4 regions of the Streptomyces sp. NPDC090994 genome follow, and region 1 is predicted to be linked to each of the others. Evidence: riboswitches for the same ligand, from Rfam matches in the RefSeq annotation. Region 1 holds a riboswitch; each other region holds the start of a gene.
What was found. Region 1 has a riboswitch for cyclic di-AMP ahead of ACIQR3_RS02780 (NlpC/P60 family protein). Riboswitches for the same ligand answer to the same signal wherever they lie in the genome.
Positions count from the first base shown of each region.

Region 1 (2,192 bases):
GCCGGAAGCGGCGGCGGTAGTGCTCGGCGACGTCCGGGAAGGCGCGCAGCAGGTTGACCGTCGTCATGATCAGGTCGTCGAAGTCGAGGGCGTTGGCCTCGCGCAGCCGCGTCTGGTACATCGCGTACGCCTGGGCGAGGGTCTTCTCGAAACCGTCGGCGGCCTGGGCGGCGAAGTCCTCCTCGTCGATCAGCTCGTTCTTCAGGTTCGAGATCTTGGCGCTGAAGGACTTCGGCGGGAAGCGCTTGGGGTCGAGGTCCAGGTCACGGCAGACCAGCGCCATCAGCCGCTTGGAGTCGGCGGCGTCGTAGATCGAGAACGACGACGTGAAACCGAGCTTCTTCGACTCCCTCCGCAGGATGCGTACGCACGCACTGTGGAAGGTCATCACCCACATGGCGTTCGCGCGCGGGCCGACGAGCTGCTCGACGCGCTCCTTCATCTCACCGGCGGCCTTGTTGGTGAACGTGATCGCGAGGATCTGGCCGGGGTGGACGCCGCGCGCGCCGAGCAGGTGGGCGATGCGGTGGGTGAGTACGCGGGTCTTGCCGGAGCCTGCGCCGGCGACGATGAGCAGCGGGGAACCGGCGTGGACGACCGCGGCGCGCTGGTTCTCGTTCAGTCCGTCCAGGAGCGCGGCGGGGTCCAGTACCGGGCGTGGGGCGCCGTCCCGGTAGTAGTGGTCCCGGTCCGGCGGCACGTCGAACTTCCCGGCGAACAGATCGTCCGGGATCGGCTCCGGTACGTGCTCGTCCTCGGGCGGTGGCGGAGGTTCCTCCTCGTGGCCGCGGGGGGCCTGGAGGCTCGCCAGGAAGCTGTCGTCAAAGAGGCTGCTCATCGCTCTACGAGTCTAGGGCGCCCCACCGACAACCGGACGCCCCCTCGAAAACCCGGCCGGACCCGGACCGCTGGACACGCTCCCGCCACCGCACATCACCCACCGTGAGGGCCGCCCCCTAGGTCACGAAAATGTATCGGGCATATCACCCTTCAACCTTCACAGGGGCCACACGAGTTGGCTACGGTGCGGGCGGGCCGCACGACCCCCACCGGCGAACGTCGCCGGGCCGCGCGGCCTCCGCCGAATCCGGCGTGCCCGCGCGGGCGCCCGGAACCGGGGACCCACCGTGACATGGGGTGAATCGGTTCACAGCCCTCCCCGGGGCGCGAACCGTAGGGCAGCCTTCCGTCCCACCGCCCGAACCCGACAGCTAACCCGGTAGGCGGAGCACGGAAGGAGTCGCCTCCCTTGGCGTCGCACCGCAAGTCGCGTCCCGCCGGAACGCGCGTGGCAGGCATACGCACCCCCGTCCTGGCCACGGCCGCCCTCACCTCCGTCGCCCTGCTCTCCCAGACGGCCACCGCCGCTCCCGCCGACGACCGGCCGAGCCTGGAAGAGGTCCAGAAGAAGGTCGACGACCTCTACCGCCAGGCCGGCTCGGCCACCGAGAAGTACAACGCGGCCAAGGAGAAGACCGCGATCCAGCGCGAGCAGGTCGACAGCCTCCTGGACGACGTCGCCCAGCGCACCCAGGAGCTGAACGACGCGCGCGAGGAGCTGGGCTCCTTCGCCGCCGCCCAGTACCGCACCGGCGCGGCCGTCTCCGACACCGCGACCCTTCTGCTCGCGGACTCCCCGCAGGACTACTTCGACCAGAACCAGCTGATGGACCGGCTCACCGGCCGCCAGAAGCAGCTGGTCGACGACTACGTCACCCAGCAGGCCGAGACGATGGAGAAGCGCCAGGAGGCCACCGAGAGCCTCCAGACGCTCACCACGTCGCAGAAGGACCTGAAGACGGCCAAGGCCACCGTCCAGACGAAGCTCGCCTCCGCGCGTGAACTGCTGGCCGACCTGACCGCCCAGGAGAAGGCGCGGCTCGCCGCGATCGAGAAGAAGAAGCAGGCGGAGGCGGCCCGCAAGGCCAAGGAGCTGGCCCGGCAGCAGGCCGAGGAACGGCAGCGCCAGGAGGACGCCGCCGCTGCTGCCGCTGCCTCCGAGCAGGCGAGCGGCTCCACGGGCACGGAATCATCGGGCCCGACCGACTCCTCGTACGCCACCAAGGCCGACAAGGCCCTGGCCTTCGCCCGCGCCCAGATCGGCAAACCGTACGTCTGGGGCGCCACCGGCCCCGACTCCTACGACTGCTCCGGCCTCACCCAGGCCGCCTGGAAGGCTGCGGGCGTCGACC
Region 1 is NZ_JBIVWS010000001.1:600,381-602,572, forward strand. Features, by position in the region: gene pcrA (DNA helicase PcrA) at 1-838, opposite strand, end outside; cyclic di-AMP (ydaO/yuaA leader) riboswitch at 1,070-1,241, shown strand; gene ACIQR3_RS02780 (NlpC/P60 family protein) at 1,250-2,192, shown strand, end outside.

Region 2 (2,192 bases), on a different contig from region 1:
GTCGCCCCAGGTCCGCTCGATCGTCTCGAAGGCCGCCGTCAGGTATTCGGCGCGCGCGTCGAACAGAGGGCTGAGCAGTTCCATGACCTCGGGGGAGTAGGCCGAGTCCGCGGAGCCGCTGCGCTTGACCTGGTAACGGCGGTGCTTCTCGTTGGACTTCAGGTAGTCCTCGACGATCGCCTCCCGCTCGACGCCCAGTGCGAGCAGCGTCACCGCGATGGACAGGCCCGCGCGGTCCTTGCCGGCCGCGCAGTGCATCAGGGCCGGGACGCTGTCCTCGGCGAGCGCGTGCAGTACCCGGGAGTGCTCGGCGGTGCGGTCCGTGATGATCGAGCGGTACGAGGCGATCATCCGCTCCGCGCCCTTGCCGTCCGCGAGGATCTCCCGCAGCTGGTCCAGGTCGCCGTCGCGGACCATCTTCCAGAACTCGGCGCCGTCGGCGGGGTCGGACAGCGGCAGGTTCACATTGCGCACGCCCGGCAGGGTCACGTCGGGGCCTTCGAGCTTCTGGTCGGCCGCGTTGCGGAAGTCGAAGACGGTGTGCAGGCCCAGACCCGCGAGGAACGCCGCGTCCTCGGCGGTCGCGTGGGCGAGGTGGCCGCTGCGGAACAGCACGCCGAACCGCACCCGCCGTCCGTCCGTGGCCGGCAGGCCGCCCACGTCACGGAAATTGCGTACCCCGGCCAGCTCCGGCTCGGTCGACGGGACCTGTTGCGTCACGAGGACTCCTCCCATTCGGCTCCGCTGCCGCTGCTCGACGGCGGGTGCGCCCGACGATACGGCATTCCGACCCCCGAAAGAGTCCTGGTTGTCCCTCTGCGTGACTTCTGATGCGTCTGTCCGAATTGGAGCTTTCTCCCCAACTCGCTCTGGAATAAAAGTCGCTGGCGCGGGCCCGCGTGAGCAGCGTCATATCCGTGACCGTACGTCGTGCCTCATGTTCACGTAATACAGGCGCTTTTCAAGGGTGTTCGACTTCGGCGCAATTCCCGCCATCGACGGAGGGTGACGGATCTTTCCTCCAAAGGATCATGTGAAACACCTTCACCGGGAATCCCTCGCTTGTCCCTGTGCGTCCTGGTCCCTTACGTTCACCACCGATCCGGACGGACGCCTAATCCTGCCGCCGCCCGGAGACCACACCCACTCACCACCCGTACGCGGCAGGAGCGGGGGACCCACAGGTACGACCGCCTGTTCCGGTTCCCGGGACGGCTAGGGGTAAAGCCGCGCCCTTCCGGCGCGGCCGGGCAGCTCCAGCCCGCACCCGACAGCTCACCTCGCAGGCGCCGGAGAGGAATTCGTCATGCCCGCGAAGGGTAAGCACCGCCGTACCAAGACCCAGCGCCTGACCCGCACCCTCGCCGTCGCCGGAACCGGCGGCGCCGCACTCGCCCTGCCGCTGCTGGGGGCCGCCGGCGCCCACGCCGCTCCCGCGCAGTCCGCCTCGGCACAGTCCGCCGCCGTGAAGGACGCGCGGACGTACACCGTCCGCTCCGGTGACTCGCTGGCGAAGATCGCCGATGCCGAGAACGTCAGCGGCGGCTGGAAGAAGCTCTACGAGGACAACCGCGACGCCGTCGGCGCCGACCCGTCGCTGATCCGTCCCGGCCTGAAGCTCACCCTCGGCGGCAAGACCGCGGCGAGTGCCGACACCGCCGCCGACACCAAGGGCACCAAGGACACCACGGACGCCGCGGAGAAGAAGACGGCGCAGCCCGCGTCGGACACCTCGGACACCTCCGACACCTCGGCCACCGCGGACAGCTCCGCCGGGTTCGTGGCCCCCGTCGACGGCGGCACCGTCGGCACCCCGTACCACCAGTCGGGCAGCATGTGGTCCAGCGGCTACCACACCGGCACCGACTTCGTCGTCCCGACCGGCACCTCGCTGAAGGCCGTCGGCGCGGGCACGGTCGTCACCGCCGGCTGGGGAGGCGCGTACGGCAACCAGGTCGTCATCAAGCTCGCCGACGGCACCTATGCCCAGTACGCCCACCTGTCCTCGCTCTCCGTCTCCAGCGGCGACTCCGTGACGGCGGGACAGCAGATCGGTCTCTCCGGCGCCACCGGCAACGTGACCGGCCCGCACCTGCACTTCGAGATCCGCACCACGCCGGACTACGGCTCGGACATCGACCCGCTCGCCTACCTCCGGTCGAAGGGCGTCTCCGTCTGACGCCGCCCGCCGC
Region 2 is NZ_JBIVWS010000017.1:51,675-53,866, forward strand. Features, by position in the region: gene ACIQR3_RS28185 (tyrosine-protein phosphatase) at 1-720, opposite strand, end outside; cyclic di-AMP (ydaO/yuaA leader) riboswitch at 1,142-1,302, shown strand; gene ACIQR3_RS28190 (LysM peptidoglycan-binding domain-containing M23 family metallopeptidase) at 1,307-2,179, shown strand.
Region 2: linked by a shared signal. The riboswitch ahead of ACIQR3_RS28190 (LysM peptidoglycan-binding domain-containing M23 family metallopeptidase) and the one ahead of ACIQR3_RS02780 (NlpC/P60 family protein) in region 1 are both predicted to bind cyclic di-AMP.

Region 3 (2,192 bases), on a different contig from region 1:
GCCCGGCGCTTCTCGGCGACGTCGGCCGCCACGTGGATCAGCAGCCGCTCTTGCTCATGCGGGGTCAGTCGCACGTCCCACCTCACAGTCCTCGCTCCGGACCGTGCCGGGTCCGGTCGCCGCGGCCACGGGGCGACGTCCCAGGTGGCCGGAGCGGCAGGCTAGTTGCACCGGGTTTCGCTCACGTTAACCCACCCAAGATCATTTCCCGTTGCCCGAAGCAACTTCTTGGACGTCCCTTTGCCCGCGCGTGAACGGACGCGGGGACGAACACGTGAACAGCGGGGACGGAGGCGGGGACGGAGGCGCCGACGGCTCGCGCGGACGCACCGACGGCTCGCGCGGACGCGGGGAGGGTCCGAGCGGACGCGCGGGCGCCGGTGCCGGTTGCCGGCGCCCGCTCCGGGTTCCGTACCGCAGGGGGCCGATCGGAGCCGGAACGGGCCGAACGGCGTACCGCCTATCGGCGTAGATTCACGTCCGTTTCCGGAACCGTACGGCTTGCGCAACGCGCCTGGCTCATCGGCGAAATGGCGACTCCGCCGCTGGTGGGGAGGTCACCGGCCCCGGCGATGGTGGCCCGGACGGCGCACCGTCCACCCGAACGGATGAGTGGTGAGTAACAACACAAAGTCCACGTTCCGTTGGGATTTTCCCACTTCGGTGCGTCAAGATCCCTGACTGACGACAAGACCCCGCCGCAGCGGCGGGGCGATCCGGGCGGACGCCGAGTCCTGCCGCCGCCCGGATGACCGGTCGACAGGAGTGGATCGGCAGGAGTGGAGGACCCGAGCACGACGGGTCGCCGGCCCGGTCACGCCATGACCGGAGCCGAGCAGCCCTTGGGGTGAAGCCGCACTCGCGCGGCCGGGCAACTTCGCCAGCCCGAATCCGACAGGTCATCCTTCACAGGCGGCTGACGAAGGGTTGCGCATGACTGCGCTCAATCGTGTCCCGTCGCTCATGGCCCGGGCCGGTACGGCCTCGGCCCTCACCATCGCCGCCGTGGGCGGCTCGATCGTGGTTCCCGGCATCGCCTCCGAGGCCGCCGCGGCGACCCATGCGACCAAGGCGCTGAAGATCGCGGCCTCCAAGAAGGGCGCCCCGTACCGGTACGGGGCCACCGGGCCGTCCCGCTTCGACTGCTCAGGGCTGACGCTGTACTCGTTCAAGAAGGCCGGCAAGAAACTGCCCCGCACGGCGGCCCAGCAGTACAACCGGACCCGCCATGTCTCCGCCTCCAGCCGCAAGGCCGGCGACCTGGTGTTCTTCCATTCCGGTCGCAGCGTCTACCACGTGGGCATCTACGCCGGGAAGGGCAAGATCTGGCACGCCCCGAAGACCGGTGACGTGGTGCGGCTGCAGAAGATCTGGACGAAGAGTGTCTGGTACGGCCGGGTGAAGTGATCCCCCCGAGGGGGCGCGCCGCCGACCCTGCCGGGGGGGCGCGCTCCCTCGGGTGCGGATGGGGCCGTACCGGGCGTACGGACCCCGGGAGGGCCGTAGGGGCCGCGCGGGCCCGTACGGGGCGGCAGGGGTGCCGTACGGGCGCGTACTGGGTGTACGGGTGCCGTACGGGCGCGTACTGGGCGTATAGGTGCATACGGGGCGCACGGGAGCTCCAGGCGTGGCGCGGGCCCGGCGGGCGGTCCGTACGGCATGACCGGCGCCCCTTCCCGGACCGGGCGCGACGGGACCCGCCGCGGTGACGCCTGCCGCGCCCGTCCCTCGCCGCCGCCGACCGCGTCACCGCCGCCGATCGCGCCGTACCGTCGTCGGGAGCGGCTCGGCCGGGGGCGTCCAGGGGAGTTCGACGGAGACGGTCTTGCCGCCCTCCCGGGTGGGGCGGACTCTCAGGCGCCCGCCGCATTCGGCGGCGAGGCAGCGGATGATGACCATGCCGCGGCCGTTGTCCTGCTGGACGGCCGCGGGCAGGCGCTTGGGGAAGCGCGGGTGGCTGTCGGTGACACCGATGCGCAGGCGCTCGTCACGGTCGAGCGCCAGGTCCACCGTGAAGGTGGGTGACTGTCCCAGGGTGTGCTGCACGACGTTGGTCGCCAGCTCCGAGACGATGAGCCGGATGGTGTCGGACACTTCCGTGCCGGCGGACAGTCCCCACTCCGCGAGCGTGCCGACGACGTAGGTCCGGGCGGCGGACACCGAGGCGGGATCGCTCGGCAGAGTGACGGATG
Region 3 is NZ_JBIVWS010000019.1:50,617-52,808, forward strand. Features, by position in the region: gene ACIQR3_RS29565 (urease subunit gamma) at 1-74, opposite strand, end outside; cyclic di-AMP (ydaO/yuaA leader) riboswitch at 798-930, shown strand; gene ACIQR3_RS29570 (C40 family peptidase) at 934-1,407, shown strand; gene ACIQR3_RS29575 (ATP-binding protein) at 1,747-2,192, opposite strand, start outside.
Region 3: linked by a shared signal. The riboswitch ahead of ACIQR3_RS29570 (C40 family peptidase) and the one ahead of ACIQR3_RS02780 (NlpC/P60 family protein) in region 1 are both predicted to bind cyclic di-AMP.

Region 4 (2,192 bases), on a different contig from region 1:
TGGTGGCAGAACCACACCTCGGTGCCGTCGTCGAGGGTGAGGATCGTGCGGTAGCCGTAGGAGCCGGCCCAGCCCGCCTCGGTGATGGTCCCGGTGTGCACGGCCTTGATGAGCGTGCCGGTGGGGGCGGCGAAGTCGAGGCCGGTGTGGTAGCCGGAGGACCAGTAGGCGCCGGCCTGCCCGAAGGTGGAGGTGATGGTGTACGAGGAGGTCGGCAGCGCGTACTGCTCGGCCAGCTTGGCGAGCCGTGCGGCCTCGGCCTTCTGCGCGGCCTCCGCCGCTGCCTTCTTCTTGGCGGCGGCGGCCTTGGCCTCGGCCTTCTTCTCGGCCTCGGCGGCGGCCGCGGCGGCCTTCTTCTCGGCGGCGGCGGCAGCCTCTTCGGCGGCCTTGGTCTCGACCTGGTTCTGCTGCTGCTCGGCCTGCGCCATGATCCGGGCCCGGAGCGACTCACCGGCGGTGGCGGTGGTCTCCCCGGTGTCGTCGGAGGCGACGGCGGCGATGCTGCTGAGCGGGGTGGCCGACCCCTGGTCCGCCGTGTCCCCGGCGGAGTCGTCGTCCGAGATGATCGAGCCCACGGACGGCAGGTCGGGCATGGAGATCGACACCGGCGGCTTGCCGGTCTGCGCGCTGGCCATGCCGCCGGCGCCCACGGCCGCTATGACACCGACGCCGAGGACGGTGGAGCTGCGGGCCAGTCCGCCGCGCTGCTTGGCGACCCGGTGCTTGCCGCGCACGGGGCGGACGGTGTCGGCGGTGGGGTTCCACTCTTCGAAGGGGCCCTCGTCGGGGCGGAAGGCGCCGTAGCCGAAGGTTGCGGGGTCGTGCTGGTTGGGCACGAACGGGGCCTCGGGGGCAGGCCGGTTGGACGCCACGTGGGCGTGCTCCTTTCCTTCCGTCTCCGCCTACCGGGTTAGCTGACGGGTTCGGAGCGGGAAGGTCTCCTACGCGCGTATACAGGCCGTGTTTCCACGGTCGGATACGCCCGATTCACCCCAAGGTGGTGGTTCCCCGGTTCCCTTACGGGATTCGGCGCGTGCGCACGGAGCCGCCTTCTGTGACGGCTGGGACGACCGCGCTGCGTTATCGAACGTTAATAGAAGCGGGGCGCTGTTTCCAAGCTGTTCTCCTTGATCATTAAGCTTTCCGGCCGGGATCAAGGCCGCACGACCGGCGAAAACGGGGCGAGTTGACCCCGTCTCAGTACACCCGCACCGCGGTCGCCGCCGCCCCGCGAAACTGACCGTGCATCAATTGTTATGCGGAGGGCTCCCACGCCATCACCCTTCGTGACCACAGGCGCCGCCGGACTCGTCGGGGCCGCCCGGATCGGGCCGCCGTACGGCGAGCAGCGCCATGTCGTCCGCCATCCCGCCCCCGGAGTGCCGGCGCACGTCCTCGGCGAGCGTGTCCAGCAGCTCCCCGGGATGCCGGAAGCGCCGGCCGCTGAGCCGCGCCACCGGATCGTAGAACTCGCCCCGGGCGTCCCGGGCCTCGGTCACCCCGTCGGTGTAGAGCAGCAGCGTGGCCCCGGCGGGGAAGGCGGTCTCCTCCGCGCGGTCCGGCCACACGCCCAGTTCCCCCATGCCGAGCGGCAGCGCCGCGTCCCGGGTGTTCAGGGCGCGCAGGCTGCCGTCGGCGTGGCACAGCAGGGGTGGCGGATGCCCGCGGTTGACGACGCGGGCCACCCCGTCGCCGTGCGGGAGTTCAACGAGGACGGCGGTGGTGAACCCCTCGAAGGCGTCCAGGCCCTCGCGCCGGGTGCCCTCGCGGGCCAGTGCCCGCTCCAGCCGCTGCGCCACCGCCTCCAGCGTCGACTCCTGCTCGGCGGCCTCCCGGAACGCCCCGATCACGACGGCGACGGCGGCCACCGCGCCCATCCCCTTGCCCCGCACGTCCCCGACGATCATCCGCACCCCGCGCGGGCTGTCCTGCACCGCGTACAGGTCGCCGCCGATGAAGGCGTCCGCCTGCGCGGCCTCGTAGCAGGCGGCGATCTCGAAGCCGCCGAGCCGTTCGGCGGGCTCGGGCAGCACCGCGCGCTGGGCCGCCTCGGCGATCTCGCGGGCGGTGGCGAGCCGCTCGTCGTTGCGGCGGACCAGGGCGTTGACGAAGACGGCGAGGACCGCGACCACCGCGATGGTGACCAGCTCGGTGATGGAGTCGACCTGGTGGGCGACGCCGAGGCCGATCTG
Region 4 is NZ_JBIVWS010000006.1:16,104-18,295, forward strand. Features, by position in the region: gene ACIQR3_RS15075 (M23 family metallopeptidase) at 1-872, opposite strand, end outside; cyclic di-AMP (ydaO/yuaA leader) riboswitch at 885-1,042, opposite strand; gene ACIQR3_RS15080 (PP2C family protein-serine/threonine phosphatase) at 1,278-2,192, opposite strand, start outside.
Region 4: linked by a shared signal. The riboswitch ahead of ACIQR3_RS15075 (M23 family metallopeptidase) and the one ahead of ACIQR3_RS02780 (NlpC/P60 family protein) in region 1 are both predicted to bind cyclic di-AMP.